Regions from separate parts of the Bradyrhizobium sp. AC87j1 genome, predicted to be linked through region 1. Evidence: predicted binding sites of a transcription regulator. Region 1 holds the regulator's gene; the other holds the start of a gene.
What was found. Region 1 encodes PhoB, which activates phosphate uptake and scavenging genes when phosphate is short. Its sites were predicted from a motif close to TGTCATNNANCTGTCAT; they were not measured.
Positions count from the first base shown of each region.

Region 2: a site for PhoB is predicted at 13,743-13,759, ahead of phnC (phosphonate ABC transporter ATP-binding protein). Genes of this name have one in related genera too.

Region 1 is NZ_PTFE01000033.1:57,540-73,468, reverse strand. It holds gene CV770_RS18895 (hypothetical protein) at 1-138, shown strand, start outside; gene CV770_RS18890 (TetR/AcrR family transcriptional regulator) at 238-828, shown strand; gene CV770_RS18885 (haloalkane dehalogenase) at 825-1,730, shown strand; gene CV770_RS18880 (Rdx family protein) at 1,742-1,969, shown strand; gene CV770_RS18875 (GNAT family N-acetyltransferase) at 1,988-2,419, shown strand; gene CV770_RS18870 (putative bifunctional lysylphosphatidylglycerol flippase/synthetase) at 2,848-3,903, shown strand; gene CV770_RS18865 (ATP-binding protein) at 3,962-5,254, shown strand; gene pstS (phosphate ABC transporter substrate-binding protein PstS) at 5,405-6,418, shown strand; gene pstC (phosphate ABC transporter permease subunit PstC) at 6,627-7,616, shown strand; gene pstA (phosphate ABC transporter permease PstA) at 7,621-8,472, shown strand; gene pstB (phosphate ABC transporter ATP-binding protein PstB) at 8,469-9,287, shown strand; gene phoU (phosphate signaling complex protein PhoU) at 9,299-10,015, shown strand; gene phoB (phosphate regulon transcriptional regulator PhoB) at 10,039-10,746, shown strand; gene CV770_RS18830 (GcrA family cell cycle regulator) at 10,826-11,338, opposite strand; gene CV770_RS18825 (aspartate aminotransferase family protein) at 11,795-13,003, shown strand; gene argF (ornithine carbamoyltransferase) at 13,003-13,926, shown strand; gene CV770_RS18815 (Hsp33 family molecular chaperone) at 14,225-15,232, shown strand.
Region 2 is NZ_PTFE01000038.1:41,897-57,825, reverse strand. It holds gene CV770_RS20575 (patatin-like phospholipase family protein) at 1-860, shown strand, start outside; gene CV770_RS20570 (GntP family permease) at 864-2,318, shown strand; gene CV770_RS20565 (tannase/feruloyl esterase family alpha/beta hydrolase) at 2,458-4,071, shown strand; gene CV770_RS20560 (MarR family winged helix-turn-helix transcriptional regulator) at 4,120-4,584, shown strand; gene CV770_RS20555 (enoyl-CoA hydratase) at 4,597-5,367, shown strand; gene CV770_RS20550 (methyl-accepting chemotaxis protein) at 5,486-7,567, shown strand; gene CV770_RS20545 (dihydrodipicolinate synthase family protein) at 7,699-8,637, shown strand; gene CV770_RS20540 (selenium-binding protein SBP56-related protein) at 9,022-10,422, shown strand; gene CV770_RS20535 (hypothetical protein) at 10,506-11,114, shown strand; gene CV770_RS20530 (DUF1045 domain-containing protein) at 11,118-11,816, opposite strand; gene CV770_RS20525 (alpha-D-ribose 1-methylphosphonate 5-triphosphate diphosphatase) at 11,835-13,028, opposite strand; gene CV770_RS20520 (transferase hexapeptide repeat family protein) at 13,025-13,696, opposite strand; gene phnC (phosphonate ABC transporter ATP-binding protein) at 13,870-14,679, shown strand; gene phnD (phosphonate ABC transporter substrate-binding protein) at 14,741-15,676, shown strand; gene phnE (phosphonate ABC transporter, permease protein PhnE) at 15,748-15,929, shown strand, end outside.

The sequences.
Region 1 (15,929 bases):
TTCGCACACGTCGTCCCCGGCCGCTTCGGCTACTGGCTCGACCTCGGTCTGATCATGTTCGCCTGCTACCTCGTCGGCTGCACCATCGGCGCCTGGCTGCGCGACCGCGTGGTCTCGCGCAGCATGCGGACCGGCTGAAGCTCCGCCGCCAAGCCTCTTTTTCTGTTCGGGACACGTCGTCGAGAGAGACATCAACGCTCCGCTTGACAATAATACGTACGTACGTATTGTTCCTGTATGCCCAAGCCCTCACTCAAAGACGCCATCCTCGACGCCGGTCTTAAGGTCATGTTCCGGACCGGCTATCACGGCACCAGTGTGCGCGATGTCACCACTGCGGCAGGCGCCCCGCAGGGGTCCTTCACCAATCATTTTCGCTCCAAGGAAGCGTTCGCCTCGGAGGTGCTCGATCGCTATTTCGAGATCACGAAGGGATTGGTCGCGGAGGCCCTTGAAGACGCCTCGCTGACCCCGCGGGCGCGGCTCAAGCGCTATCTCGACATCATCACCGGACGGCTCGAAGCCGACGGCTACGGACGCGGCTGCCTGATCGGCGATCTCAGCCTGGAAGCGGCCGGCAGCAGCGAGATGCTGCGCAGCCGCCTTGCCGAAATCTTTGCCGAATGGCGCATGCCCTTCGCGGCCTGCATCAGCGAGGCGCAGAGGAGCGGCGAGATCGATTCCGAATTCGAGCCCGAGGAGCTTGCCGATTTCCTGCTCGCGTCCTGGCAGGGCGCGATCCTGCGCATGAAAGTCGACCGCACGCCCAAGGCGCTCGAGCGTTTCAAGTCCATCGCATTCAAGACCGTCTTCAAGGAGCCGACATGAGCCAGCAAGCCGAGATCCAGATCCGCAGCGCCTCCGTGCTGGGAAGCACGATGGCTTATCGCGACACGGGCACGCAGGATGCGCCGGTCGCGCTCTTCCTTCACGGCAATCCGACGTCGTCGCATATCTGGCGAAACATCCTGCCGCTGGTGGCGCCTGTAGCGCGTTGCATCGCGCCCGATCTCATCGGCTTCGGCCGGTCCGGCAAGCCCGACATCGCCTACCGCTTCTTCGACCATGTCCGCTATCTCGACGCGTTGATCGAACAGCTCGGCGTCACCTCGGCCTATCTCGTTGCGCAGGATTGGGGCACGGCACTCGCATTTCATCTCGCGGCGCGCCGGCCGGCCTTCGTGCGCGGCCTCGCCTTCATGGAGTTCATCCGGCCGATGCCGACCTGGCAGGATTTCCACCAGGCCGAAACTGCGCGCCAGACTTTCCGCAAATTCAGGACGCAAGGCGAGGGAGAGGCCATGATCCTGGAGGCGAACGCCTTCGTCGAACGCGTGCTGCCCGGCGGCATCATGCGCACCTTGAGCGAAGACGAGATGGCGCCTTATCGTGCGCCCTTTCCGACGCCTGACAGCCGCCGTCCCGTTCTGGCCCTCCCTCGGGAATTGCCGATCGCCGGCGAGCCCGCCGATGTCGATCAAGCGCTTCAATCGGCTCATGCGTCGCTCAGAGCGTCTGCCTGTCCGAAGCTGCTGTTCGCAGGCGAGCCGGGGGCCGTCGTCGCTCCCGAATTTGCCGAGACCTTTGCGGCCTCGCTGCAGCACTGCGCGCTCGTCCGCCTCGGGCCTGGCAGGCATTACCTCCAGGAGGATCACCCCGACGCGATCGGCCGTTCCGTTGCCGGCTGGATCGCCGGCATTGAAGCGGTGCGTCCCCAACTGGCGGCCTGAAGGAGGACGAGATGTCCGACGTAACCATCATCTATTGCCGGCCGTGCGGATACGAGAAGCGTGCCAAAGAGGCGGCCGTGGCGCTGCGCCAGCAGCTAGGGCTGGAATCCGATCTCGTCCCCGGCAAGGGCGGCGTTTTCCAGGTCAAGCTCGGTGATCGGATCGTCGCCAGCCGCAGCAAAGGACATTTTCCTGACGGCGACGAAATCGTCGCTGCCGTCACCGCCGCGCAGGAATGAGCCGGGGAGGGCGTAGCGATGTCGATTGTCTGGGCCGACGATCTCGCCGGGATCGACTGGGATGAGCTATCCGAGCTCTATCGCATCGCGCCGCTCGGCAACAAGGCGCCGGCCGATCTCACGCTGGTGTTCGGCAACAGCATGTTTCGCGCCTTCGCCATTGAGGATGGTCGCATCGTGGGGGCGGGACGCGTCTTGGCCGACGGCCGGGACTGCGCCTATCTCTGTGATGTCGCCGTGCACCCGGACCACCAGGGGCGGGGGCTCGGCCGCGACATTATCGAGCGTTTGCTTGTGCATTGCCGCGGCCATCGCAAGGTCATCCTCTACGCCGTCCCGGGCAAGGAGGGGTTTTACGAACGCCTGGGCTTCAGGCGGATGACCACGGCCATGGCGATTTTCGAAGATCAGGCCGGAGCCTATGGCCGCGGCTATTTGACCGCGCCTTGAGGCTGCGCCCGGGGTCCGCGGCCTTCCGGCGCATCGGACAACCCGTCGAACGGAGGCCGGGATTGCCCCTCTTTCAACAGGCGGGCGCGGTCCATAGATTGACGTCGGCTTAAAGCGTGAAGGAACATTGTGCGGCCGAAATCATCAAAACTTCATGGCGCCTGCGCAGGATCGCCATGGAGATTCGCCTCAAGTCCTGCCGCCGAAGGCGTCAAACCGTGCATCAGGAGCCCGCAACCCTGCCTAAAATATTGAATGCACGTGTTTTTGTTCGAATTGGCGAATTCCACTTCGCCCCAAAACGCGCTAGTGGAGGGGCAGGGGGCATGCGCGATACCGGAGCCGGCGGCGAGGGTTCGTTGAGTGCCAGTGCGTCGTCCGCCTGTTCGCCGGCCACCCTGGCCGCTGAAGCGTTGTTCGAGGTCTAGATGCTGGAAGCCATACGCAGGGCGACGTCGTTTCTGCGCCAGAAGCAAGTCCTGCATAAGCTTGGCGTTGTGATCAGCGTCGCGGTCATCGGCATCGCTTGCTATGTGCTCTACCACATGTTGCGAGGCATCGATTTCAACGAAGTCCTCGAAGCGATCAAGAGCACCGAGCCGACCCAGATCGCGATGGCGGCGCTGTTCGTCACCGCGGGCTATTTCACCCTGACCTTCTACGACCTGTTCGCCGTGCGCGCGATCGGCCATGCCCATGTGCCCTATCGCATCAATGCGCTCGCGGCCTTCACCAGCTATTCGATCGGCCACAATGTCGGTGCATCCGTCTTCACCGGCGGCGCGGTGCGCTACCGCATCTATTCGGCCTACGGGCTGAACGCGATCGACGTCGCAAAGATCTGCTTTCTCGCCGGCCTGACCTTCTGGCTGGGCAATGCCGCCGTGCTCGGCCTCGGCATCTCCTATCATCCGGAGGCAGCCGCCTCGATCGACCAACTGCCGCCCTGGCTGAACCGGGCGCTGGCGCTGATGATCATCGTCGGGCTGGTCGGCTACGTGGTCTGGGTTTGGACCCAGCCGCGCGTGGTCGGCCGCGGGCCCTGGACCGTGGTGCTGCCGGGCGGCCCGCTGACGCTGCTGCAGATCGCGATCGGCATCGTCGATCTCGGTTTCTGCGCGCTCGCGATGTATGTGCTGGTCCCGGACGAGCCCAATCTCGGCTTCGTGGTGGTCGCGGTGATCTTCGTCTCGGCCACCCTGCTCGGCTTCGCCAGCCACTCGCCGGGCGGGCTCGGCGTGTTCGACGCCGCCATGCTGGTCGGTCTCTGGCAGATGGATCGCGAGGAACTTCTGGGCGGCATGCTGCTGTTCCGCGTCCTCTATTATCTGTCGCCCTTCGTCATATCTGTAATCTTGCTGACGTTTCGCGAAGTTATCATCGGCGCACGATCGAAGCGCTTGCAGCAGGCGGCGCTCAAGCTCGACCCCGGCCCGGCGCGTGAAGCCGCTTATGTGAGAGAGCGCAGCGACAGCGGTGCCTGACGGCGCCAAGCCTTATTTGGACAGGCCTTCAGACAAGCCCCAGGAGAAGTCCGCCCCGATGGCGATCGACGCCCCATCTTCTCCCTCCGCCCAGCCCTGGTCCGACCGGCTGCGGCATTCGACCGTGATCCTGATCGCCGCGGCGCTGGCGCTGTCCGTCGTCGTCTCGCTCGGCGAATTGTCGGCGCTGCACGCCGCGATCGTGTTCCTCTGTATCGCGGCGGCGGCGCTGGTCCCGTGGCGACTGCATGATCCCGCCGCCTCGCGCGACGACGTCAGGCGCATCAACCCGGTCGAGAGCGCGGCGGTGGCCGCGGTCGTCGCCGGCATGCCAGATCCGGCGGTGCTGCTCGACCGCGCCGGCCGCGTCATCCATCTCAATGCCGCCGCCGCCCAGCTCGCGCCGGCGCTGCGCCGGAACGAGCTCGCCCAGTTCGCGCTGCGCTCGCCGGAGATCATCACCGCGCTGCGCGAGGCGATCGCGACCACCGAGCCGCGGCGCGCGACCTATCTCGACCACGTCCCGGTCGACCGCTGGCTGGAGCTCATGATCACGCCGGTGCCGGTGCCGACCAGCTTCGGCGGCGCGGACAAATGCATGCTGATGACCTTCCACGACCAGACGCCGCTGCGCCGGGTGGAGGAGATGCGCGCCGACTTCGTCGCCAATGCCAGCCACGAGCTGCGCACGCCGCTGGCCGCGCTGTCGGGATTCATCGACACGCTGCAGGGCCAGGCCAAGGACGATCCCAAGGCGCGCGAGCGCTTCCTCGGCATCATGCACAACCAGGCCACCCGCATGGCGCGCCTGATCGACGATCTGTTGTCGCTGTCGCGGGTCGAGCTGTCGGCCCATGTCCGGCCCGACACCCTGGTCGATTTGCTGCCGATCATCCGCCAGGTCGCCGACGGGCTCGAGCCGCTGGCGCGCGAGCGTCAGGTCGAGGTCGAGATCCATCTTCCTGATAGCCCGGTGATGATCGCGGGCGACCGCGAAGAACTGCTCCGCCTGTTCGAGAATTTGATCGAGAACGCGCTCAAATACGGTGCCTCCGGCGGACGCGTCATCGTGTCGCTGACGCCAGCCGCGGCCACTGATGGAACTCAGGAAATCCGGATCATGGTCCGCGATTTCGGCCCCGGCATCGCGCCCGAGCACCTGCCGCGGCTGACCGAGAGATTCTACCGGGTCGACGTCGGCGACAGCCGCTCGCAGGGCGGCACGGGGCTCGGATTATCGCTGGTGAAACATATTCTTAACCGCCATCGCGGCCGGCTTTTGATCGAAAGTGTGCCCCGGCAGGGCGCCACTTTTACCGCCTGTTTTCCCCAGGCTAAGACTTTAGTTTAGACCTGAAACTCCAGCGATTTCAATCGCTTGAGTGTGTCATCCGACTGTCACGAAACCTTCGTAAAAGCACAGCCGACCGCTCCTAAAGGGGCGGCGCGGGGAGCGCGATCGGGCGCGGTTGGCGCTTCGCTCCCCTGTATGGAGACCAGCATGAATTTCCTCAAAACGATCGTCGCTGCCGGCATGGTCGCCGCTTCGACGACGGCGGCCTTTGCTGCCGACATCACCGGTGCCGGTGCGACCTTCCCGTTCCCGATTTATTCCAAATGGGCTGACGCCTACAAGAAGGAGACCGGCAACGGTCTGAACTACCAGTCGATCGGCTCCGGCGGCGGCATCAAGCAGATCCAGGCCAAGACCGTGACCTTCGGCGCCAGCGACGCGCCGCTCAAGGCCGAGCAGCTCGAGAAGGATGGCCTCGTCCAGTGGCCGATGGTGATGGGCGCCATCGTCCCCGTCGTCAACCTCGAGGGCGTGAAGCCCGGCGAGATGGTGTTCGACGGCGAGACGCTCGCCAGCATCTATCTCGGCAAGATCACCAAGTGGGACGACGCCGCGATCAAGAAGCTCAATCCGAATCTGAAGCTGCCCTCGGACGCCATCACCGTGGTCCGCCGCTCGGACGGTTCGGGCACCACCTTCAACTTCACCAACTATCTCGCCAAGGCCAGCGCGGACTGGAAGAGCAAGGTCGGTGAGGGCACCGCGGTCGAGTGGCCGGTCGGCGTCGGCGCCAAGGGCAACGAAGGCGTGTCGGGCAACATCAGCCAGACCAAGAACTCGATCGGCTATGTCGAGTACGCCTATGCCAAGCAGAACAAGCTGACCTATACCGGTCTCATCAACAAGGCAGGCAAGCCGGTGCAGCCGACCGTCGAAGCCTTCCAGGCGGCCGCTTCCAACGCCGACTGGGCCAAGGCGCCTGGCTACTACGTCATCCTGACCGACCAGCCCGGCGAGAAGTCGTGGCCGATCACGGCGGCGACCTTCATCCTCATGCACAAGGATGCCACCGACAAGGCGGCCTCGCAGGAAGCCATCAAGTTCTTCCGCTGGGCCTTCAAGAGCGGCGGCAAGGCGGCTGAAGAGCTCGACTACATCCCGATGCCCGAAGGCGTCGTGACCCTGATCGAGAAGACCTGGGCTGCCGAGATCAAGAGCTAAGCGAGATCAAGAGCTAAGTAAGGCTCTCGCGTCCCGGACGCGGCGCGACCCTGGCGATGCGAAGCATCGTCCAGTGTGCCGCTCCGCGAGGGCGGGGACTACAAGACTTCCGCTCCGGATCGGCGCGCGCCGCGTCCGGAGCGCGAGACCGACAAAAAGACTGACAACAAGCGTATATTATCGGGCACAGGGGATCGGCGTGGCAGAAATGGTCGTTCAGAGCGATGTAATCGACGACGCCGGACCGTATGACCGCGCCAAGGCCTTGAGCGCGTTCAAGCTCGGCGACGTCACCTTCTACTGGATCACGCGGCTGTCCGCGATCTCGGTGCTCCTCATTCTCGGCGGCATCATCGTCTCGCTGATCGTCGGCGCGTTCCCGGCGATGAAGGAATACGGCTTCTCCTTCCTGTGGACGCAGCGCTGGGCGCCGTCGGCCGATCCGCCCGTGCTCGGCGCGCTCGGACCGATGTACGGCACGCTCGTCACCTCCTTCATCGCGATGCTGATCGCCATTCCCGTCGGTCTCGGCATTGCGATCTTCCTCACCGAGCTCTGCCCGCAATGGCTGCGCCGCCCGATCGGCATGGCGATCGAGCTGCTCGCCGGCATTCCCTCGATCATCTACGGCATGTGGGGCTTCTTCGTGCTGGGCCCGTTCCTGGCCAACACCTTCCAGCCCTTCATGATCAAGATCTTCGACGGCGTGCCCGTGCTGGGCGCGATCTTCGCAGGTCCGCCGTCCTATCTCAGCACGTTCAACGCCGCGCTGATCCTCGCCATCATGGTGCTGCCCTTCATCACCTCGATCTCGGTCGACGTGTTCAAGACGGTGCCGCCGGTGCTGAAGGAGGCCGCCTACGGCGTCGGCTGCACCACCTGGGAGGTCGTCCGCAGCGTGGTGATCCCCTACACCCGCGTCGGCATCATCGGCGGCGTCATGCTGGCGCTGGGCCGCGCGCTCGGCGAGACCATGGCGGTGACCTTCATCATCGGCAATTCGTTCCGCATCTCCTCATCGATCTTCGCGCCGGGCACCACGATCTCGGCGGCGATCGCATCCGAATTCGCCGAGAGCGACGGCCTGCACCAGTCCGGCCTGATCCTGCTCGGTCTCTTGCTGTTCGTGCTGACGTTCTTCGTGCTGGCCGCAGCGCGGCTGATGCTGATGCGGCTGGACAAGAAGGCGGGGAAGTAACGTCATGGCGCTCAATCCGATCTATTCGCGTCGTCGCCGCAAGGACATCGTCATCCGCGGGCTCTGCTTCGCCGCGGCCGCCTTCGGCGTCACCTGGCTCGCGCTGATCCTGATCACGCTGCTCTTCAACGGCCTGGCCGGCCTCAATCTTGAGATCTTCGTCGCGGATACGCCGCCGCCGGGTTCGACCGAAGGCGGCCTGCGCAACGCGATCGTCGGTTCGATCATCATGACGTTGATCGGCGTCGGCATCGGCGCCCCGCTCGGCCTGTTCGCCGGCACCTACCTTGCCGAATACGGCCGCAACGACCGGCTGACCTCGGTGATCCGCTTCATCAACGACATCCTGCTCTCGGCGCCCTCGATCATCATCGGCCTGTTCATCTATGGCGCGGTGGTGGTGCCGATGCGTGGCTTCTCCGCGATCGCGGGCGCGCTCGCGCTCGCCGTCATCGTGATCCCGGTCGTGCTGCGCACCACCGAGGACATGCTGCTGCTGGTGCCGAACCCGCTGCGCGAGGCGGCCTCGGCGCTCGGCCTGCCGCGCTCGCTGGTGATCAAGCGGATCGCCTATCGTGCGGCCCGGTCGGGCCTCATCACCGGCGTGCTGCTCGCCACCGCCCGCGTCGCCGGCGAAACCGCGCCGCTGCTCTTCACGGCGCTGTCGAACCAGTTCTTCAGCCTCGGCCTGAACAAGACGATGGCCAACCTGCCGGTCACCATCAACAACTTCGTCCAGAGCCCCTACGCCTATTGGAAGCAGCTGGCCTGGAGCGGCGCGCTGCTGATCACGCTCACCGTGCTTGCCCTGAACATTGGCGCGCGCATCCTCGGCGCCGAGAGGACTGCAAAATGACCGACCTGTCCGTATCCATGAGTTCCAACGCTCATCTGGCCTCGCAGCCGCTGCCGGAAGCCCCGGCCAAGGTGACGGTGCGCAATCTCAATTTCTATTACGGCGAGCACCACGCGCTGAAGAACATCAACCTGACGCTGGGTGCCAACCGCGTCACGGCGTTCATCGGCCCGTCGGGCTGCGGCAAGTCGACCCTGCTGCGCATCTTCAACCGGATGTACGACCTCTATCCGGGCCAGCGTGCCACCGGCCAGCTCATGCTCGACCAGACCAACATCCTCGACCCCAGGCTCGACCTCAATCTGCTGCGCGCCCGGGTCGGCATGGTGTTCCAGAAGCCGACGCCGTTCCCGATGACGATCTACGAGAACATCGCCTTCGGCATCCGCCTCTACGAGAAGATCTCGAAGTCCGAGATGGACGACCGCGTCGAGAAGGCGCTGCGCGGCGGCGCGCTGTGGAACGAGGTCAAGGACAAGCTCAACGCCTCCGGCCTGTCGCTCTCTGGCGGCCAGCAGCAGCGCCTGTGCATCGCCCGCACCGTCGCGGTGCGCCCCGAAGTGATTTTGTTCGACGAGCCCTGCTCGGCGCTCGACCCGATCTCGACCGCCAAGGTCGAGGAGCTGATCCAGGAACTGTCCGAGAACTACACGATCGCGATCGTCACCCATAACATGCAGCAGGCGGCGCGCGTCTCCGACAAGACCGCCTTCATGTATCTCGGCGAGCTGATCGAATTCGACGACACCAGCAAGATCTTCACGTCGCCGAGCGACCGGCGCACGCAGGATTACATCACCGGCCGGTTCGGCTGAGGAGACGCGACATGGGTACTGAACATACCGCAAAAGCTTTCGACACCGACCTCCAGGAGCTCACCCGCCTGGTCGCCGAGATGGGCGGCATCGCCGAGCGCATGATCGTCGATTCCGTCGGCGCGCTGATCCGCCGCGACGTCGCGCTCGGCCAGCGCGTCGTCACCATCGACGCCGAGCTCGACGCGCTGCAGAAGCGCATCGAGGAACGCGCGGTGCTCACCATCGCCCGCCGCCAGCCGATGGCGGTGGATTTGCGCGAGATCGTCGGCGCCATGCGCGTTGCGACCGATCTCGAGCGCATCGGCGACCTCGCCAAGAACATGGGCAAGCGCGTCGCCGCGCTGGAGACCGACTTCCATCCGCTGAAACTCTTCCGCGGCCTGGAGCACATGACCGACCTCGTGCAGCAGCAGGTCAAGTCGGTGCTGGACGCCTATGCCGCACATGATCTGCCGGCGGCGATGGCGGTGTGGAAGGGCGACGAGGAAGTCGACGCAATCTGCACCTCGCTGTTCCGCGAGCTCCTCACCTACATGATGGAGGATCCGCGCAACATCTCGTTCTGCATCCATCTGATGTTCTGCGCCAAGAACATCGAGCGGATCGGCGACCACGCCACCAACATCGCCGAGACCGTGTTCTACATGATCGAGGGCCAGGCGATCACCGACAAGCGGCCGAAGGGCGACATGACCACCTTCGCCACGACGGTCCCGAATACCTGAAGACTTGAAGGAGCGACGACCCGATGGGCGCACGCATTATGGTGGTTGAGGACGAGGAAGCTCTCACCGAGCTGCTTCGCTACAACCTCGAAGGCGACGGCTATGACGTCGAGACGGTCATGCGCGGCGACGACGCCGACACCCGCCTCAAGGAACACATCCCGGACCTGATCGTGCTCGACTGGATGCTGCCGGGCCTGTCAGGCATCGAGCTGTGCCGCCGCCTGCGCACGCGGCCCGACACCAAGCAGCTGCCGATCATCATGCTCACCGCGCGCGGCGAGGAGAGCGAGCGGGTGCGGGGACTTGCGACCGGCGCCGACGACTACATCGTCAAGCCGTTCTCGGTGCCGGAGCTTTTGGCGCGCGTGAAAGGCCTGCTGCGCCGCGCCAGTCCTGAGCGGCTCGCGACGGTGCTGGCCTATGGCGACATCGAGCTCGACCGCGACAAGCGCCGCGTGGCGCGCTCGGGCCGGCCGATCGATCTCGGTCCGACCGAATATCGCCTGCTGGAGTTCTTCCTGGAGCATCCCGGCCGCGTGTTCTCGCGCGAGCAACTGCTCGACAGCGTCTGGGGCCGCGACATCTACATCGACGAGCGCACCGTCGACGTCCATATCGGCCGCCTGCGCAAGCTGCTCAATCTCGGCCGCGAGCAGGACCCGATCCGCACCGTCCGCGGCGCCGGCTACGCGCTCGACGATCGCTTCGCGAAGGCGGAGCAGACGTAAGGTTTGCTCGCGATAAGCCAACAAAAAAGCGCGCCGGCCAGCGCGCTTTTCTTTGTCTCAATGTCGCCTGAGGCCGTGCTCAGCGCGGGCCCGGCTTTGCCGGGGCGCGACGGCGATCCGCCGCCGGCTGATACGCCACGCGCGAGTGCTGGGCGCAGTAGGGCAGGCCGGACAGCGCCTTGCCGCCGCAGAAGAAGAAATCCGGGCTCGAGGGATCGCCGACCGGCCAGTGGCAGGTCGCCTCGTTCAGCTCGAGCAGCGACAGCCGCTGGCTCATCGGCACCACGTTGTCGTAGGTGACCGGTTCAGCCTCCACCTCGACCTCGAAGGCCTGTGCCAGCGCGGTGTTGCCGCGCGCGATGGGGCGGGTCACCCGCATCAAGTGCTGCGCGGGACGCGCCTTGCGCGGCCGGGGCGCTGCCGATGAAGGGCTCTTGGCGCGGCCGGACAGACCGAGCCTGTGCACTTTGCCGATCACGGCATTGCGGGTCACATTGCCGAGCTCAGCTGCGATCTGGCTGGCCGAAAGTCCGGCCTCCCAGAGCTTTTTCAGCTGCTCGACGCGATCGTCGGACCAGGTCAAAACCGTCATTGCACCCTTTCCCTCGCTACGCGCCAGCCATCCTGGGGCCTCGCAGCGATTGCCTAAGCCTTCAAAAACCCGTGCCGCCAGAATCCCTTAAGGCTCGCCGGGCGCGTGACTGACGCCCGAACGCTTACGCCGGTACATGAGGACTCTTGAGATCAGAACCGCTGCACGAGATGTCGTATCTGACAATCCAAACGCTACAATATGGCGTGACTCCCGCGCAAGAGTCCGCCGACTCGCTTCCACATGTTCCGTGGTGAAAACCCGCAAAATCGGCACCGCAAGACTACGGATTCAGCGTTTCCCGAGGCTTTCCGGGCGGCATTGACACCCGTCTTGCCAAGCATAAGATAGTCCCGCGTGCCGCCCTTAAAAGGCGGCACGTTTCGTTTTCCGGGCCGGTCGATGGTGCGTTGCGCAATGCACGCGTCACACCGTCCTCAACATTCAAGTGACATCATGACTAACAGCGCAGCGCCGCATTTGCTCCCCGTTTTCGCCAGAGCCGACCTCGGCTTCGAGCGCGGCGAAGGCTGCTGGCTGATCGCGACCAATGGCGATCGCTATCTCGATTTCACCTCGGGCGTGGCTGTGAATGCGCTCGGCCATTGCCACCCGCATCTGATCAAGGCGCTGCAGGAGCAGGCGACGAAGCTCTGGCACATGTCGAACCTGTTCCAGAGCCCGGATGGCGAGAAGCTCGCCAACCGGCTTTGCAACGAGAGCTTTGCGGACTTCGTGTTCTTCTGCAATTCGGGCGCCGAAGCGCTGGAGGGTGTGATCAAGCTGGTCCGCCATCATCACTTCTCCAAGGGGCATCCGGAACGTTATCGCATCATCACCTTCGAAGGCGCCTTCCACGGCCGCACCCTGGCAACGCTCGCCGCGACTGGCTCTGCAAAATATCTCGAAGGCTTCGGCCCGCCCATGGAAGGCTTCGACCAGGTGCCGCACGGCGATATCGAGGCCGTCAAGAAGGCGATCGGCCCGCACACCGCCGGCATCCTGATCGAGCCGATCCAGGGCGAGGGCGGCGTGCGCTCGGCAACGCCGACCTTCCTCAAGGCGTTGCGCCAGCTTTGCGACGAGAAGGGCCTGCTGCTCGCCTTCGACGAGGTGCAGACCGGCATGGGCCGCGCCGGCGATCTGTTCGCCTATCGGCGCACCGGCGTCACACCTGACGTGATGTCGCTGGCGAAGGCGCTCGGCGGCGGCTTCCCGATCGGCGCTGTGCTGGCGACCGCGGATGCGGCGGCCGGCATGGGGCCCGGCTCGCACGGCTCGACCTTCGGCGGCAATCCGCTGGCGATCTCCGCGGCCAATGCGGTGCTCGACGTCATGCTCAAGCCCGGCTTCTTCGACCACGTGCAGAAGATGTCGCTGCTGCTGAAGCAGAAGCTCGCCTCCGTGATCGACCGTCATGGCGATGTCGTCAGCGAAGTGCGCGGCGAGGGCCTCCTGATCGGCATCAAGGCCGTGGTGCCCTCCGGCGATCTCGTCGCGGCACTGCGCAATGAAAAACTGCTCACGGTGGGTGCCGGCGACAATGTCGTGCGTTTCCTGCCGCCGCTGATCGTGACCGAAGCCGAGATCGAGGACAGCGTCGGGCGGCTCGAGCGCGCCTGCGCCGCAATCTCGTCCAGCCAGACCAAGCGGGCGGCAGGCTGATGAGCAAGTCCCCGAAGCACTTCCTCGATATCAACGAGCTGCCGCTGTCGGAGCTCAAGACCATGCTCGCGGCGTCCTCCGCCATGAAGGCGAAGCAGAAGGCGCAGCAGCCGGTCAGGCCGCTCGAAGGCAAGACGCTGGCGATGATTTTCGAGCGCCCGTCGACCCGGACACGCGTGTCGTTCGACGTCGCGATGCGTCAGCTCGGCGGCGAGCCCATCATGCTCACCGGTGCCGAGATGCAGCTCGGCCGCGGCGAGACCATCGCCGACACCGCGCGCGTGCTGTCGCGCTATGTCGATGCCATCATGATCCGTATCCTCAACCACGATGCGCTGCTGGAGCTTGCGGCCAACGCCACCGTGCCCGTCATCAACGGCCTGACGCGGCGCTCGCATCCCTGTCAGGTGATGGCCGACCTCATGACCTATGAGGAGCATCGCGGCCCGATCGAGGGCAAGACGGTGGCCTGGACCGGCGACGACAACAACGTGCTGGCGTCCTGGGCTCACGCAGCCGAGCGCTTCAAGTTCCAGCTCAACGTCGCAACGCCGCCGGAGCTCGCGCCGAAAAAAGCGATGCGCGACTTTATCAAGGCGACCGGCGCGCCGATCATGCTCGGCACCGACCCGGAAGCCGCCGTGCGCGGCGCCGACTGTGTCGTCACCGACACCTGGGTTTCGATGGGCGACAAGGAAGGCGAGCATCGTCACAACGTGCTCAAGCCCTATCAGGTCAACGGCAAGCTGATGTCGCTGGCCAAGCCCGATGCGCTGTTCATGCACTGCCTGCCCGCCCATCGCGGCGAGGAGGTCACCGATGACGTGATCGACGGTCCGCAATCGGTCGTGTTCGACGAGGCCGAAAATCGCCTGCACGCGCAGAAGGGCATTCTGGCCTGGTGCTTTGACGCGGTGAAGTAAGGGCGCACGAAGCCCGGCCGCGGCCTCACACACAACTGTCGTCCCGGACAAGCGCGCCTAAAGCGCGCGCAGATCCGGGACCCATAACCACAGGAAGTCGTTTGGCGAGGACTCGGAGTTGTCATCGCTGGCTGCAACGTAGTCCTGTGGTTATGGGTCCCGGATCTGCGCTTCGCTACGCTACGCTTGTCCGGGACGACAGCAGGCTTGAGACGGCTTGATACAGTCCAATTCGCATCCGGAACACGCCACCCAGCGCCCCTTCCAATTCCCACCCTCCGACCCCAGATAACGCCCCATGGTTTCCCAATCCCCTCAGATGAAAGCCGGCCCCGAAGGCCCGGTTCGCGCGCCATCAGCGGTTCCGATCGATGACGCCGTGTTGCCCTACGAGGTCGATGCGCTCGACGTGCGCGGGCGCCTCGTGCGGCTTGGCCCGGCGCTCGACGAGATCCTGACCAAGCACGATTATCCGGCGCCGGTCGGCAAGCTGCTCGGCGAGGCCATCGTGCTGACGACGCTGCTCGGCTCGGCGCTGAAATTCGAGGGGCGCTTCATCCTGCAGGCCCAGACCGACGGCCCGGTGTCGTTCCTGGTCGTCGACTACATGGCGCCGGATCGCCTGCGGGCCTATGCGCGCTTCGATGCCGCGCGTCTCGGCGATACCAGGGATTCCGGCACGCTGCTCGGCCGCGGTCATCTCGCCATGACCATCGACCAGGGCCCCGACATGAGCCGCTACCAGGGTCTGGTCGCGCTCGACGGCGGCAGCCTCGAAGACGCCGCCCACGAATATTTCCTGCGCTCCGAGCAGATCCCGACGCGCGTGCGCCTCGCGGTCGGCGAGGAATGGCGCTCCAACGACGGCGGCAAGCATCGCTGGCGCGCCGGCGGCATGCTGATGCAGTTTCTGCCGAAGGCGGCGGAGCGCGCGCGGCAGGCCGATCTGCATCCCGGCGATGCCCCCGATGGCGTCGAGGTGCACAGCGTTGCCGAAGACGACGCCTGGGTCGAGGCACGCTCGCTGATCGAGACCGTCGAGGACGTCGAGCTGATCGATCCCGAGCTCTCCGGCGAGCGGCTGGTGTTCCGCCTGTTTCACGAGCGCGGCGTGCGCGTGTTCAATCCGATGGTCCTCAAGGCGCAATGCTCCTGCTCGCGCGATGCGGTCGCCTCGATGCTGAAGAGCTTCTCGCCCGACGACCGCGCCGCCATGGTCAAGGACGACAAGGTCGTCGTCACCTGCGAGTTCTGTAGCTCGGTGTACGATTTCACGCCGGACGAGGCCGGCGTGGAGGACGCGTAGCGAGCTCTCGTAGAGTGGGCAAAGGCGCACTTGCGCCGTGCCCGCGATCTCTCGATGACGACCAAAAACGTGGGCACGCTTCGCTTTGCCCACCCTACGGCAGCTTGCTGTGTCGCCCTCTGTCAATCCGCCTTGCTAAAAATATTCCACTTTACCGAAATTCGGTTTTGTCGTATCTATCGCCCATCCCGGCTCATCCAAGAGGGGCGATCATGTGTCGTCACTATCGCGAGCCGGGCTTGCGGTGGACGCGGCAGCGTCGGCACGAGAGGCGCGGGCAGGGCGGGTAGTCCCTGTGAGCCCGAGGCTTCGTGCGGATGAGCGGCGCTGTCAGGTTCGTCTCGTCTGTAAGTTTCCGGCTTCGTCGACGGGGCCGGAAAAACTGCGGCGAAATGGCGGGCCGTGCGTACGGCAAAACCGTGTGGTCCTGGCCGTCGTTGCTACGGTCAAGCTTCCGCGGAGGTGCGAGCGAGCCCAACCGGGCAGACTGCATCATCCAAATTCGCGGGGCGAGGGAGGCCAGAAGGAATGGTCGGCTCCCGGGAGATCACGGCATAAGCCGTCCAGCCACCGCGCAGGGAAGGCCGAGTGATCGGCACCACCTGTATGCTGCTGTGCGGTTCTTTCTGCGTGTGCTTTTCGCGCAGCGGACCGCGGGTGCGAGCCAGCACCCGGCCTTCCCTGCGCCCTCTTGGAT
Region 2 (15,929 bases), on a different contig from region 1:
CGGATGGGTGGACGGCCGGTGGCGCCGAGGGTGCGCGTGACGCGCTCGAACAATACTGGCGCCGCGTTTCGAAGGCGGCGGCCTTCAGCCCGCTCCAGCGCTCGCCGCTCGACCGGCTGATGGGGCGCTGGACGCTCGATACGTCGCCGGCCTACATCCTGACCGACCTGATGTCGCGGGTGCTGTCCCCCTACGACCTCAATCCGACCGGCTACAATCCGCTGCATGCGGTGCTGGCTGAGAGCATCGATTTCGAGCGCCTCGCGCGCTCGCCGATCAAGCTGTTCATCACTGCGACGCGGGTGCGCACCGGGCGAGGACGCATCTTCCGCAACGCGGAGATCACGGTTGACGTGTTGCTCGCGTCGGCCTGCCTGCCAACCATGTTCCGCGCGATCGAGATCGACGGCGAACCGTATTGGGATGGCGGCTATGCCGGCAACCCGACCATCACACCGCTCATTCGCGAAAGCGACGCGCACGACACCATCCTGGTGCAGATCAATCCGACTGAAAAGCCGGAAGAGCCGCGGACGGCTGCGGAGATACTCAATCGGCTGAACGAGATTTCGTTCAACTCGCCGCTGATGAAGGAGTTGCGTATGATCGCGTTGCTGCGTCAGGCGGCCGACCCGGGAAGCGGCGAGGGCGCGCGCTGGGCGAAGATGCGGACCCACCGCGTCAAGAGCGACATGCTCGCGAAGTTCGGTGCCTCGTCCAAGCTCAACGCCGAATGGGAGTTCGTCTCGATGCTGCACGGCGAAGGACGTCGGGCGGCCGAAACGTTCCTCGACGAGCACGGCCCGGATATCGGTCGGCGCTCGACCGCCGATCTCGACATCCTGCTGTCGGAGTGCTGAGACGTGGGGCTTCTCGGCATTCTCGTCGGGCTCGGCCTTCTCGTCCTATTCGCCTTTCGCGGCTGGAGCGTTCTCCTGCTGGCGCCGTTCGCCGCGCTCGTCGCGGCGCTGTTCGGCGGCGAGCCGCTGCTTGCGAACCTGACGCAGATCTTCATGGTGAATGCTGCTGCATTCCTGGCGCAGTTCTTCCCGATCTTTCTGCTTGGCGCCGTCTTCGGGAAACTGATGGACGACAGCGGGGCGGTCGCGTCGGTTGCCACCTTCATGGCGAGACGTCTCGGCGAGCGCTGCGTGATCCTGGCGGTCGTGCTCGCCGGTGCGATGGTCACCTATGGCGGCGTCAGCCTGTTCGTCGCGTTCTTCGTGATCGTCCCTATGGCCCGCTCGCTGTTTCGTGCCGCCGCGATTCCGCGGCGATTGATTCCGGCCGCGATCGTGCTGGGCACGTCGACCTTCACGATGTCGGCCTTGCCGGGCACGCCATCGATCCAGAACGCGATCCCGATGCCGTTCTTCGGCACGACGCCGTTTGCCGCGCCCGGACTCGGCATCATCGCCTCCCTGATCATGGTTGGCGCGGGATTGTGGTGGTTGCGCCGCGCCGAAGCCGCCGCTCGCCGTGCGGGGGAAGGCTATGGCGAGGACATGGAGGGTGCAGCCGAACGTGCCGTCGACGACGAACTGGTCCGCGAATACGCGACCACCGCACGAGAATTCGATCCGGCCGAGATCCGGCATGGACGGCGCGGTGAAATGTCTGCTCCGGTAGTGAGTGCCATCCTGCCGCTGGCCGTCGTCGTGGCTGTCAATCTCGTGATGTCGCTCCTGGTGTTGCCGCGGCTCGATGTCTCTTATCTGAGCGAGCAGCGCTTCGGCGGTACATCGTTGGCGGCGGTCGCTGGTGTGTGGTCGGTCAGCACCGCGCTGGGTGCTGCCATCGTCACGACCATCTTTCTCAATTGGGCCCGGCTTCCGTCACTGCGGCAGACCATGGACGCCGGTGCCAATGCATCGGTTCTGCCGGCGCTCAGCGTCGCCAGCCTCGTCGGATTCGGCGCGGTCATCGCGGCGCTGCCGGCTTTCGAAACGGTGCGCGACTGGGTGCTTGCGATCGAAGGTGGCCCGTTGGTCTCGCTCGCGGTTGCGACCAATATTCTGGCCGCGCTGACCGGCTCAGCATCCGGCGGCTTGACGATCGCGCTCGACGCGCTCGGCCAGACCTATGTCGAGATTGCCGCGCGCAACGGCATCGACCTTGCGCTGATGCATCGCGTCGCGGTGATCGGTTCGGGGACGCTGGACATCCTGCCGCACAACGGTGCGGTGGTCAGCCTGCTCGCGATCTGCGGCCTGACCCATCGCGACAGCTATCTCGACATTGTGATGGTGGGCATCGTGACGTCGCTATTGGCGCTGGTGGCCGTGATCGCCTTGGGGAGCGCGCTCGGATCATTCTGATGGCGGCTCGGCGTGAGCGATTGACGGGAGGACGAAGGTTGCATTGAATGCGGCCAGCCGTCGACGCAACAAGCGAGAATGCCGGGTGGAAACGATGACGCGAAAGAAAGCGAAGCTGTGTGCGTTGCTTGTAAGTTCGATGGCAATACTGGGGACGGGCACGGCGTCGGCGGCAACGCTGGCAGAAGACGCCGGTGCGGTCTGCAAGAGTCTCGTTGGTGGCGCCGCCGCCGTGAAGATCGACTCCGCAGCCTTGCAGACGCCGTCGCCGATCGCCGTCGCCGAACGCGGGCCGACGCCGTCAGGGCGCATCACGCCAGCCAATCCAGCGTTCTGCAAGGTGCTCGGCCATATCGATCCTGTCGATCCCAAGGCGCCGCCGATCAAGTTTCAGGTCAACCTTCCCGTCGAATGGAACGGCCGCTCGCTGCAATATGGTGGCGGCGGTTTCAACGGCGTGCTGATCACCGGTCTTGCGCTGCCGCCGGCCTATCCGTTCGACAAGCCGTCGCCACTGGCGCGCGGCTTTGTTACCTACGGCACCGATTCGGGCCACGAGACCAAGCAAGGCGAGCCGCCGCAGGTGTTTGCGCTGAACGATGAAGCCTTCGAGAATTTTGCTCACCGCGCCTACAAGAAGGTGCGCGATGTGGCCGTTGGGCTGATGGAGCGCGCCTACGGCAAGAAGCCAAGGATGTATTTCATGGGTTCGTCCGAGGGCGGCCGTGAAGGCCTGACCATGGCGCAGCGCTACCCCGAGGATTTCGACGGCATCTTCGCACGCGTGCCCGTGATCAACTGGGTCGGCCTGCAGCATGCCGGCACGCGCTCGGGTCTCGTCACCATGGGAGCGGGCTGGATCAATCCGGCGCAGGTCAAGCTCGTCGGCGATGCCGTGCGGGCGGCCTGTGACAAGGCCGACGGCTCCGACGATGCGCTGGTGCAGGACCCCGTCGCCTGCAAGGCGGCATTCAAGGTCGAGACGCTGCGCTGCGCGGCTGGCCACAGCGGTGATCAGTGCCTGACCGATGCGCAGATCAAGGCGATCGATACCTTGCACGGGGCCTACAAATTCCCGTTCGCGCTCGCCAACGGTCTCGACGACTATCCCGGCTGGGGTGTGTCGGGTGAGGATACGCCGGCGATCGGCCCGACCGGCGGCTGGGTGGCGTGGTGGCTCGGCACCGCGCCGCCGGCGCAACCGCCAGCGCCCAACAATGGCATCGCCTGGATCTACGGCGCCGGCGGCATTCAATATGTCTTCGCGCGCGATCCCGAGCTCGATGTCACCACCTACAAGGTTGAGGAGCACAAGGCGCGGCTGCTCGAGGTTTCGAAGCTGATGGATTCGACCGATCCCGATCTCAGCCGCTTCCGCGCCCGCGGCGGCCGTCTGATCATCCTCGAGCACATGGCCGACTACGCGCAGAGCCCCTATGCCGGCATCCGCTATTTCGAGAGCGTCGAGCGCAAGCTCGGCAAGACCGAGACGGCGGAGTTCGCGCGGCTCTACACCGCACCCGGCGTGGATCATGTCGGCTCCGGCGCACCGGCCAATGTCGATATGCTGAGCGTGCTGGTCGACTGGGTCGAGAAAGGCAAGGCGCCCGGCGACCTCGAAGTCAGCGAGCCGAAGGTCGAGGCGCCCTCATTCGCGACGCTGCGCGCGCTGCCGCTGTGCCGCTGGCCGGCCTGGCCGCACTACAAGACGGGTGCGGTGACGGAGGCGTCGAGCTTCACCTGCGCGCCGTAACGGGGTGGCCCGTTTGACAACAAGCTTGCGCCCGGCTATCTATTTCGCATGCGAAATAAACCGGCCGACGCGCGGCATCACCGGCTGATCTACCTGCTGAGCGTCGCGCAGCGCCGCTTGCAGCGCTGGATGGCGGCGCGGCCGGAGAACGAGGTGACGCCGGCGCAGGCCGGGCTGTTGTTCATCCTCGGCAAGCAGGACGGCGTTCTGATGGGCGAGGCGGGCGCGGCGCTCGATCTGGGGCCGGCCGGCATTTCCGGCCTCGTCGATCGCACGGAGGCGGCGAAGTTGATCGAGCGGCGGGCCGATCGCGAGGACGGCCGCGCCTGGCGCATCTGGCTGACGCCGAAGGGGCGGATCGCGCTGGCGCAAGCAAAGGCAGGCGCGGCAGAGGTCAACGCCGCGCTGACGGACGGATTCACGGCTGCGGAGATCGACATCGTCGCGCGCTGGCTGACGAGCATTCAGGACAAGTTTCCAAGATCTTCAGAAACAAGACATTCAGACGAATAAAAGGAGAGACCGATGACAGAGTACGTCCGGATCGAGAACAATGGCGGAATTCTCACCCTCACGCTGGCGCGTCCCGACAAGAAGAACGCGCTGACCGATGCGATGTACGGCAAGCTTGCTGACAGCATCGAATCGGCCGAGTTCGATCCGTCCGCCCGCGTAATCCTGATCCGCGGCGAGGGCGACATGTTCACCGCCGGCAACGACGTCGGCGAATTCGCCGCGGTCGCAGCCGGCAAGTCCGAAGGCAGCCGTAACGTCGTGCGCTTCATCCAGTCGCTGGCCCGCTGCACCCGGCCGCTGGTCGCCGCCGTGCAGGGCCGCGCCGTCGGCGTCGGCACCACGATGCTGCTGCATTGCGACCTCGTCGTGCTCGCCGACAACGCGCAATTGTCGACGCCCTTCGTCAGCCTCGCATTGGTGCCGGAGGCCGCATCGAGCCTGCTGATGCCGGCGCGTATCGGCCATGCCCGTGCCTACGAGATGTTCGCGCTGGGCGAGACCGTGCCGGCGAAGGCCGCGCTGGAATGGGGCCTCGCCAACCGCGTGGTGCCGCTCGACAAGCTCGATGCCGAGGCGCTTGCGCTGGCGCAGCGTCTTGCCCGCCAGCCGGCCGGCGCGCTTACCGCCACCAAGAAGCTGATGCGCAACGGCGAAGCACTGGTCGCGCAGATGCAGGCCGAAGGCGAGCAGTTCGCGCAGCGCCTGCGCACCGCCGAGGCGCGCGAGGCATTTACGGCTTTTGCCGAGCGCCGTCCGCCCGATTTCACCAAGGTCGCGTGAGGGACGCAGCCTGCAGGAGGCGCGGCGGGCACAACCGCAGGTATTTGATTAAAGTCTTAACCAAACCTTGGCATGTCGCGATGCAAGGTGGCCGCTCGTGAAGAGTAGGCCCCGACCCATGGCAATGTTTAAGAAATCGGTAAGCTCGCTTCTCCTGACGCTGATGGCCCTCCTTGCTGCCGGCGCGCTGGCCTCGACGGCGTTCCAGATGGCGGGGGCTTTTGGCCGCTACAGCGAGAGTCTCGAGACGGAACGTCTCGCGAATGCCGACAAGGCGATCTTCCACGGCGTGCTCGCGCTGCGTAACAATCGCGGCGATGCTCAGAGCGCGCTGCTTGGCGAGGACGATCCGCGCGCCAAGCTCGGTGCCGCCGAGAAGGCCGAGCAGGCCGGCTATGATTCCATCGTCGCAGCGCTCTCGACCGTCGACTTCGCCCGCCGCGACGAGCTCGCAAGCACGCTGAAGCAGCGCTGGAGCGAGGCCGCCCCGAAATTCCAGCTGTTCTACGACGAGGCCAAGCACCCGCGTGCCGAGCGCAAGATGGAGCGCACCGCACCCTGGTACGGTGCCGTCACCAAGGTGATCGATACCGCCAACCTGGCGTCCACCGCGGTGTCGAACCGCGCCTGGATGAACGACCCCTTCATCGCACGCATGATCCAGGCCCGCCGCCTTGCCTGGCAGGTGCGCGACCGTTACGGCATCCAGTGCTCGACGCTGCGTCCGAACGTCAATGCCAGCAAGCCGCTCGACGAGACCCAGAAGCAGACCGTGGCGAGCTGGAACGGCATCGTTACCGCCGGCTGGACCGGGATGGAAGAGCTGCTGGCTGCGCCCGACGTGACGGCCGACCTCGTCAATGCGGCGAAGGAGGCGCGGGCCAAGACCGACGGCGTGCTCAAGCAGATCGGCGATCTCACCCGGAATTTCGACGGCAGCGGCAAGCCGGCGATGCCCCCCGCGGAATGGAACGCGCTGTGCCAGTCGCCCTTTGCGCCCATCGTCGCAGTCGCCAACAAGGCCCTCGACCAGTCGATCGCGCGTGCAGAGATGGTTCAGGCGAAAGCCCTTACCAACCTCATCGTACAGTCGCTCGCCTTCCTGCTCGCGCTCGCAGTGACCATGGCCGGCGTATACGTGGTGCGCAATCGTCTGATGCGCCCGGTGCGCGCCATTCTCGACGCCATCGCCCGCATCAGCGCGCGCGACTATGCGACGCCGGTGCCGCAATCCCGGCATCCCGACGAATTCGGCACCATGGCCGCGGCGCTCGAAAGCCTGCGCGAGAGCGCGGCGACAGCCGAGCGCCTGGGCCGGGAGCGCGAATCGCAGCAGGCCTTGCAGCTGGCCCGCTCCGGTACCGTCGACGAAGCCTGCCGCAGTTTTGATGACACCGTGCAGGCGGTGATCCACAGCGTTGTGGCCTCGACGCGGGAGCTCGATGACACCGCAACCGGCGTGCGCTCGCTGGTGTCGGAATCGAGCAGCCAGACCGCGGCGGTCTCCTCCGCCGCCGAGCAGGCCACCAACAATCTCGAGACCATCGCGGCGGCAACCGAGGAGCTCTCCGCATCCGTCGGCGAGATCTCCGCGCAGGTGCAGTCGAGCGCCCGCGAGGCCCGCGAAGCCGTGTCGCAGGCCGAGCAGACCAACGCGACGGTCGAGATCCTCGATCAGACCGCAAGCCGCATCGGCGAAGTCGTGAAGATGATCAACGCCATCGCCGGCCAAACCAACCTTCTGGCATTGAATGCCACCATCGAAGCCGCGCGCGCCGGTGAAGCGGGCCGGGGCTTTGCCGTGGTCGCGGGCGAGGTCAAGAACCTCGCCGCACAGACGGCGACAGCGACGGAAGAGATCTCGCGTCAGGTCGAGGAGATCCAGGGCGCCACCGGCCAGGCCGTGACCGCCATCCGCGCCATCGGCGGCGCCATCAGCGGCATCGACGAGAAGATGACGGCGATTGCCGCCGCCGTCGAGCAGCAGCGCGCGGCCACCACCGAGATCTCGCGCAACTTCCAGCAGGCTGCGCAAGGTACCCGAGAGGTCACCGACACCATCGGCAGCGTCGCCAGGCTCAATCAGGAGACCGGCAACGCCGGCACGGTATTGTCGGAGTCCGTCAAGAAGATGTCGGTCGACGCCGACCGCCTCCGCGTCGCGGTCGAGGGCTTTTTGGGCGCGGTCAAGACCGCGTAGTTTCGCCTCATTCTTCCAACCTGACGTCGTGCGTTCGGCATTGCCGCCGGTCCGTGCGGCGGGTACATCTGTGCCGCCTCGCTCCGTGAGCGCAGCGCCAGACGTAAGACAGATCAGGGATGGAGAATTCGATGCCGGTCACCCCACACAAGGCCCAGCGCCCCTATCGCGGCGTGTTCCCGGTCGCGCCCACCATCTTCGACGAGCGCGGCGAGCTCGACCTCGAGGGCCAGCGCCGCTGCATCGATTTCATGATCGATGCCGGCTCGAACGGCCTCTGCATTCTCGCCAATTTCTCCGAGCAGTTCGTGCTCACCGATGCCGAGCGCGAAACCGTGATGCATGCGGTGCTGGAGCACGTCGCGGGCCGGGTTCCCGTGATCGTGACCACCACGCATTTCAGCTCGGCCGTTTGCGCCGCGCGCAGCCAGCAGGCCGAAGCCGCCGGCGCCGCCATGGTGATGGTGATGCCGCCCTATCACGGCGCGACCTTCCGCGTCCCTGAGAAGGGGATCGTCGAATTCTTCAAGGTGCTCTCGGGCGCCATCACCATTCCGATCATGATCCAGGACGCGCCGGTCGCGGGCACGCCGCTGTCGGTCGAGCTGCTGGCGCGGCTGGCGCGCGACTTCGCCAACATCCGCTATTTCAAGATCGAGGTGCCGGGCGCGGCGTCAAAGCTCCGCAGCCTGATCGAGGCGGGCGGCAAGGACATCGAAGGCCCCTGGGACGGCGAGGAGGCGATCACGCTGCTCGCCGATCTCGACGCCGGCGCCACCGGCGCGATGACCGGCGGCGGCTATCCCGACGGCATCCGCCAGATCGTCGATCCCTATTTCGCCGGCGATCGCGAGAAGGCGAAGGCGGCCTATGAGCGCTGGCTGCCGCTGATTAATTACGAGAACCGCCAATGCGGCCTGATCGCCTGCAAGGCGATGATGCAGGCCGGCGGCGTGATCAAGTCGGAGGCGGTGCGCCATCCGCTCCAGCCGCTGCATCCGGCCACGCGCGCGGGCCTGCTGGAACTCGCCAAGGAGCGCGACGCGCTGGCGCTGCGGTGGGGGAAGTAACGGTACCAAACACTCAGTGTCGTCCCGGACAAGCGCGCCTCAAGCGCGCGTAGATCCGGGACCCATAGCCACAGAGAGAAGTTTGGCGAAGACTCGGAGTTGGCAGCTCGCTTGATAACCAATCCCTGGGATTATGGGTCCCCGCGTTCGCGGGGACCACATCGAGTGTGAGGCCCGCCCTCCAACCTCACTCGCCAGCTTCCCAGTTGGCTGACGGCGTCGAATTAGCGCGATTCGGGCCGTTTCCGGCAGCCCGGCGATGAAGTAGTATACGTTCGCCAATCGGGCCCCGCGGAGCATCTTGAGACATCGCGTAACACCTCTTCATAATGCCGTTATCCCGAGCCAGGTTGGCGCGAACCGACAGAACAGGGAGGCAGTGCCATGACGATGAGGCCGGACCCCACCTTTCACGCATCGCCCAGGCTTGCGATGGAAGCACCTGCGGAGAACTTTGCCTACACGTTGCTGCTCAGTCCGGATTTCTCGAAGCCGGATGCTCTCGCGGTCATCGACGTCAAGCCGGGATCGCCGACCTACAGCCAGATCGTCCACACCGTGACGATGCCCAACAAGGGCGACGAATTTCATCACTTCGGCTGGAATGCCTGCTCCTCCGCTCTGTCGCCGCTCGCCGGACATGCCTTCATCGAGCGGCGCTATCTCATAATCCCCGGAATCCGTTCGTCGCGGATCTACATCATCGATACCAAGCCAGATCCGACCAAAGCCAAGATCCACAAGATCATCGAGCCCGAGGAAATCTTCAAGAAGACCGGCTACTCGCGGCCGCATACCATCCATTGCGGGCCGGACGGCATTTACGTGAGCACGCTCGGCGGCGGCGGCAAGGACGGCACCAACGGACCTCCAGGCGTCTTCATCATGGATTGCGAGACGTTCGAGGTCCTCGGACGATGGGAGATCGACCGTGGCCCGCAGACGCTGCATTATGACTTCTGGTGGAATCTGCCGCGCGATTACATGGTGACGAGCGAATGGGCGTTGCCGCCGCAGTTCGAGAACGGGATCGTCCCGGAGGATCTGCTGTCGAATAAATACGGCCATCGTCTTCACTTCTGGGATCTCCGCGCCCGGCGCAATGTGCAGACCATCGACCTTGGCGCCAATCATCAGATGGCGCTGGAGGTGCGGCCCGCGCACGATCCGGTTCGCGAATACGGTTTCGTGGGCGTTGTGGTTGACACCACCAATCTCGAAGCATCGATCTGGACCTGGTGGCGCGAAGGCGGGAAATTCCATGCCGAGAAGACGGCAACGATCCCGCCCGAACCCGCGCCAAAGGAGAAACTCCCGCCGCTGCTGCAGGGATTTGGCGCCGTGCCACCGCTGGTGACCGACATCGACCTGTCGATGGATGACCGGTTTCTCTACGTCTCGTGCTGGGGCACCGGTGAAATGCGCCAGTACGACGTCAGCGATCCCAGAAAGCCGAAGCTTGCGGGCTCGGTCCACATCGGCGGCATCGCACGCCGTACAGCGCATCCGAATGGCAAGGCCTTTGCGGCCGGCCCGCAAATGGTCGAGATCAGCCGCGACGGCAGGCGCGTGTACTGGACCAATTCGCTCTATTCCACCTGGGACGACCAGTTCTATCCCGATGGGGTTCCGGGTGCGGAAGTCATGGCCAATGTCGGTCGCAACGGCGGCCTCGAGCTCGACAAGGACTATTTCGTGAGCTTCCCGGACGGCTATCGTGCGCACCAGATCAGGCTGGAGGGCGGCGATTGTTCGACGGACTCCTTTTGCTACCCGTCGGTCTAGATTGGGGGCACGCGAGCCCGGCGCTTGGCTGGCTGTGGCTCGCTCTTGTCGCGAGCGGCCTCTATCACGGAGTCAATCCGGGGATGGGATGGCCGCTCGCCGTTTCCGCCGGGCTCATGGACAAGAGCCCATCCGCACTCTTCCGTGCGCTGTGGGCCCTGTCGGCCGGGCATCTCCTGGCAACATTTCTCGTGCTGCTGCCGTTCGCGTTCCTGCTCGTGCTGGTCGAGTGGCAGCGTTCGATCCAGATTGGCGCGAGCCTTCTCGTCATCGGCTTCGGCGTTTATCGCCTGATCGCGCGGCGTCATCCCCGTGGGCTGGCACGAATTCCGCCGACGCAATTGGCACTCTGGTCGTTTGCCGTCGCCATTGCTCACGGCGCCGCCTTGATGCTCGTGCCGATCTATCTCGGGCTCTGCCAGGCCTTCGAATTCGATGCCGGCCATGAGGCGGCGGGCGCGTTGATGAAGACAAGTCTTTTTAAGACAAGTCTTGGGATGGCGGTGCTGGTGTCCCTGGTGCACGTCGCCGCCATGGTCGGCGCCGGCGGATGTCTGGCGTGGCTGGTCTACCGCCATCTGGGATTGAAGTTCGTCTCGCGAAGCTGGTTCAATCTGGATGCCGTTTGGGCGACCAGCCTCGTTCTGGTTGGGGCGGTGGCGCTCGCCTTGAATCTTGCGAGCTGGCGCTGAGGTCTATCGCGCCAGAGGCCACTCGTCGACGATGTGGAATCTTGCCGACGCATCATCCTGCCGAAATAGCGCGATGCGGTCGATCGCCAGCGTCTCGATCCCCAGCGCCGCAAACCGCGTCCGCAGCATCTCCAGGATCGGCCCGCGCCGCTCGGCATCCAGCCGCCCGGTCAGAGTCATGTGGAAGCGGAATTCTTCCATCACGTAAGGATAACCCCAGCGGTCGAGATAGTCGCGCTGCCGCTCGTTCAGCTTCTCGGGTTTGCGCCGCGCGCGGTCCTCCGCCGACAGCGCGGCGCGGAAGGAATCGAAATCGCGGACGCAATCGGCGGCGAGCTGCTGGAGCGCCTCGACCGGCTCGGCCGGAATGACGGCGATGAAGCCGCTGATGGAATCGACCACCGGCAGGATCACAGGAAGTGGCCGCGGCCTGCCGGCGAATGCGGCGCAGGCGGCCATCAGTTCCGCTTCGGACCCGCCCGGCGCGAGCGCCATCGGCGCCTTCAGCGTGGCGTGAAAGCCGTATTTGCGGGGATCGGCGCTGACATTGCGCCAGTCCGGCGCGACATGCAGCGCATCATGCGGGAACGGCAATTCGTTGCCGGTGCAGGCATCGTAGCCGAGCAACTCGGCGCCGAAGCGGGACAGCGCGCTGTCACTGCCTGCGGCAAAATAGATCGCGTAGCGGGGAAAACCTGTCATCGTCCGAACATAACCAATTTATGCCGCGACGACAGCCTCGCGCGGCGTCGCCACAGCAGTGAGCAGCCGGGTCGCATCGGTGAGGTGCACGAGCTTTCCGCCCGATATCACCGCGATCAGCCGCGGCCGCAGCTTCACGCTGTCGTCGACCAGCAGAATGTCGGCGCGGCGTCCTTCCGCAAGCACGCCGCGATCGGCAAGGCCGGTGGCGCGCGCCGGGCCGGCGGAGACCAGATTCCAGGCTTCCGTCAGCGGCAGCACGCCGTCGGCGGCGAGGCGGAACGCTGCGAGCAGCTGCGCGGGATAATAATAGTCGGACGCCAGCACCGAGCAGAGCCCCTTAGCGATCATGTCGGAGGCCCTGGTCCAGCCGGTGTGGCTGCCGCCGCGCACGACGTTCGGCGCGCCGTAGACGATGGCATCGCCGTGGCTTGCTGCCGCCCGTGCCGTCTCCTCGTTGATCGGAAACTCCGCGATGTCAGCGCCGAGCTCGCGAAACTCCTGGCGCATCGCCGGCGTCGCATCGTCGTGCGAGAGCATCCGCACCTGGGCCGCGCGCGCTGCGGCGGCCAGCCGCGCAACTGAAGCCGGCACCTCGGCGGCGCGCGAGACCACGCGTTCGACCAGCCGATCGAATTCCTCAGCTGAAAGCCCCGTGCGCTCGACCATACGGTTGCGCTTGCGCGGCTTGGCCATGTCGGCGACGGTGCCGTCCATGTGGTCGTTGAAAGCGAACAGATCGACGCGGCCCTCGGTGAGCCACTCGCTGATCTCGGCCTCGGCGTCGTGATTGTAGGTCTCGTGCCGGAGATGGAAGCGGGTGTCGGCGGCAAATTGCGGACGCTGCCGCTCGATTGCCTCCATCAGGCCGCGCGCGTTGTCGGCGCTGCGCAGGCCCGGTTCCCACGAGCAGGTCGTGGCGTGAAACACCGTGGTGATGCCGTTGCTGATCGCCTGGCGATCGCTGTCGGCGAGCGCGACGTCGATAGGGAAGTCGACGCCGGCGCGCGGCATCATCTGCCGCTCGAAGGCATCGCCATGCAGATCGACGATGCCGGGGAGCACCAGCAGGTTGCGTGAATCGATTATCAGCCGCGCCCGGCCCCGTGAGGCATCGACCTGCGCGATGTCCTGTCCCGACACCGCCAATGACGTTTCGACGAGTTCGGTGCCGATCAGGGCCCGGCCGCCTTCAAGGAAAATGTCTGTCACGCGACCGCGTTTCGTTTGCTGGTAAGGGATCTGGTCTGGGGAGTCGCCCGTGCTTCGTATGTCGCGAGAAAATCTTCAATCCCGAGCTTGCGGAAATCGGGCAGCGCTTCGCGCAATTTGTCGTGATCCCAGTCCCACCAGGCGAGCCGCGCGAGCCTTCCGGCGATCTCTTCCGAAAACCGCCGCCGCACGATGCGGGCCGGATTGCCGGCGACGATGGTGTAGGCCGGCACGTCCTTGGTGACGATGGCGCCGGCCGCGATCACCGCGCCGGTGCCGATATTGCGGCCCGGCAGCACGATCGCGCCGTGGCCGATCCAGACATCGTGGCCGATATGGACGTGATGCTGGCGCCTCCAGTCGAAGAACTCGGCGTCGTCGCTCTCGCCCTCGAAGTAGGCGCTGGAGCGATAGGTGAAATGCGCCTGGGTCGCGCGGTGCATCGGATGATTGCCGGGATTGATGCGCGTCATCGCCGCGATCGAGCAGAATTTTCCGATGGTAGTGTAGGTGATCTGGGAATCGTTCACGACATAAGAGTAATCGCCCATCGCGACGTCGTGCAGGATGGTGCGCGCGCCGACCTCGGTATAGGCGCCGAGCCTGGTCTCGTGCAGCTTGGCCGAGGGGTCGATGGTCGGCTGGACCGAGAGAATCTTGACGGCCATGTTGCATCCGAAGCGGGAGGGCGGGCGTTCCTCTTCGAGCGGCTTGATGACGATGTCATGACACGGCGATGACAGGGGATGAGGTGTGTAGGATCGCCGCACTGCAACGGCTGTGTCACACAAGTGTCAAGCGCGGGCGTTAGCGGTTGGCTCCAGCTAATCTGGAGTCCTGCATGCTGGTGGTGGAAGGTCTGACGTGTCGCTTCGGCGCGAAAGCCGCAGTGGACGACGCTTCGTTTCAAGTCTCCCCCGGCGGCTTCGTCGGTGTGATCGGACGGTCCGGCGCCGGCAAGTCGACGCTGCTGCGAACCATCAATCGTCTCGCGACGCCGACGCAGGGCCACATCCTGTTCGACGGCATCGACGTCACCGCGCTGCGCGGCAAGGAGCTGCGGCAATGGCGGGCGCGGTCGGCCATGATCTTCCAGCAATTCAACCTGGTCGGCCGGCTCGATGTCCTCACCAACGTCCTGATGGGACGCCTTGCGACGATGCCGGCCTGGCGCTCGCTGTCGCAAGTGTGGCCCGAGCAGGACAAGGCCCTGGCGATGTCGGCACTCGAACAGTTCGACATCGCATCGCTCGCCGCCCAGCGTGCCGACCAGCTCTCAGGCGGCCAGCAGCAGCGCGTCGCGATCGCGCGTGCGCTGGTGCAGCAGCCCGACATCATCCTCGCCGACGAGCCGATCGCATCGCTCGATCCGCGCAACACCAAGATCGTGATGGATGCGCTGCTGCGCATCAACAAGCATTTCGGCATCACCGTGCTCTGCAATCTGCATTCGCTCGATCTCGCCCGGAGCTATTGCGACCGCCTGATCGGCATGGCGGCGGGGCGCGTCGTGTTTGACGGCGCACCGGCCGCACTGACCGACCACGTCGCGCGCGAGCTTTACGATCTCGAAGCCGCCGACGTCATGGGCGCCATGCCTGTCCCGTCGCCCGAGGGCGTGCCGGCGCTCGGAACGGCCGCGGCGGCCTGAAGCGCCACCTGTTTTGTTGTCAGTTTTGCGTCAACCGACCCCAACCGATGAAGAGGGTATCATGATCACTCGCAGATTAATTCTCGCCGGCGCCGCCGCGCTCGCGTTCACGGCCTCCGCCTCCGCCGACGATTGGAAGGCGAAATATCCCGAGCTGACCTTTGCGGTCGTCCCGGCCGAGAACGCCTCCGGCGTCACCGAGCGCTGGGCGCCTTTCGTGAACTATCTCTCCAAGGAATTGGGCGTGAAGGTCACGCTGCGCATCGCCAACGACTACGCCGCCGTCATCGAGGGCCAGCGCGCCGGCAACATCCACATCGCCAGCTACGGCTCGGCCTCGTTCGCCCGCGCCCGCCTGACCGGCGTCAAGTCCGACGCCTTCGCCAACGACATCAACGCCGACGGCTCGACCGGCTATTACTCGGTGTTCTTCGTCAAAGCGAGCAGCGCCTACAAGAGCGTCGACCAGCTCAAGGGCAAGAACCTCGGCCTCGTCGATCCGAACTCGACCTCCGGCAACAATGTGCCGCGCTTCGAGCTGGACAAGATGGGCATCCCCGATGCCGACGGCTATTTCAGCAAGGTCGTCTTCACCGGCAGCCACGAGAACGCGATGCTGGCGCTGTCGCAGGGCACGGTCGACGTTGCCGCCAACCAGTGGACCAGCGACGACGATTCCACGCTGGCGCAGATGCTGACCAAGGGCATGCTGAAGAATGCCGACGGCTCGGCGATGAAGAAGGACGACTTCCGTATCATCCATAAGTCGGCGCCGATCATCAATGGCCCCTATGCCTACAATTCCGACCTGCCGGAAGACGCCAAGGCCGCTATCGCCAAGGCGTTCTTCGACGCGCCGGCCAAGGACAAGGCCGCGTTCGACCGCCTCTCCGACGGCCAGAAGAAGGGCTTTCATCCCGCCACCACCAAGGACTGGGATGGCACGATCGAGCTGATCAAGTTCGTCGATGCGCTGCGTAAAAAGAAGGCGTCCTGATCTCAGGGCGATGTAACTGGAGCCGGGTCCATGGACCCGGCCCTTTCTTTGACGGAACTTATCTCAGGCCGATGACAACAGCGGTTTCGATCCTCCCCGAGCAGCAGCTTGCCGTGCTCAACGCCGCCTATCGCCAGGCGGTCGGGCGCAGGCGGCTCCGCCTGCTGTTGGGGATCGCGGTCTTCGCCGCCGCGCTGGTTCTCGCGGGAATCGGCGCGGAAGTGAATCTGCGCACGCTGTTCACCTATTTCGG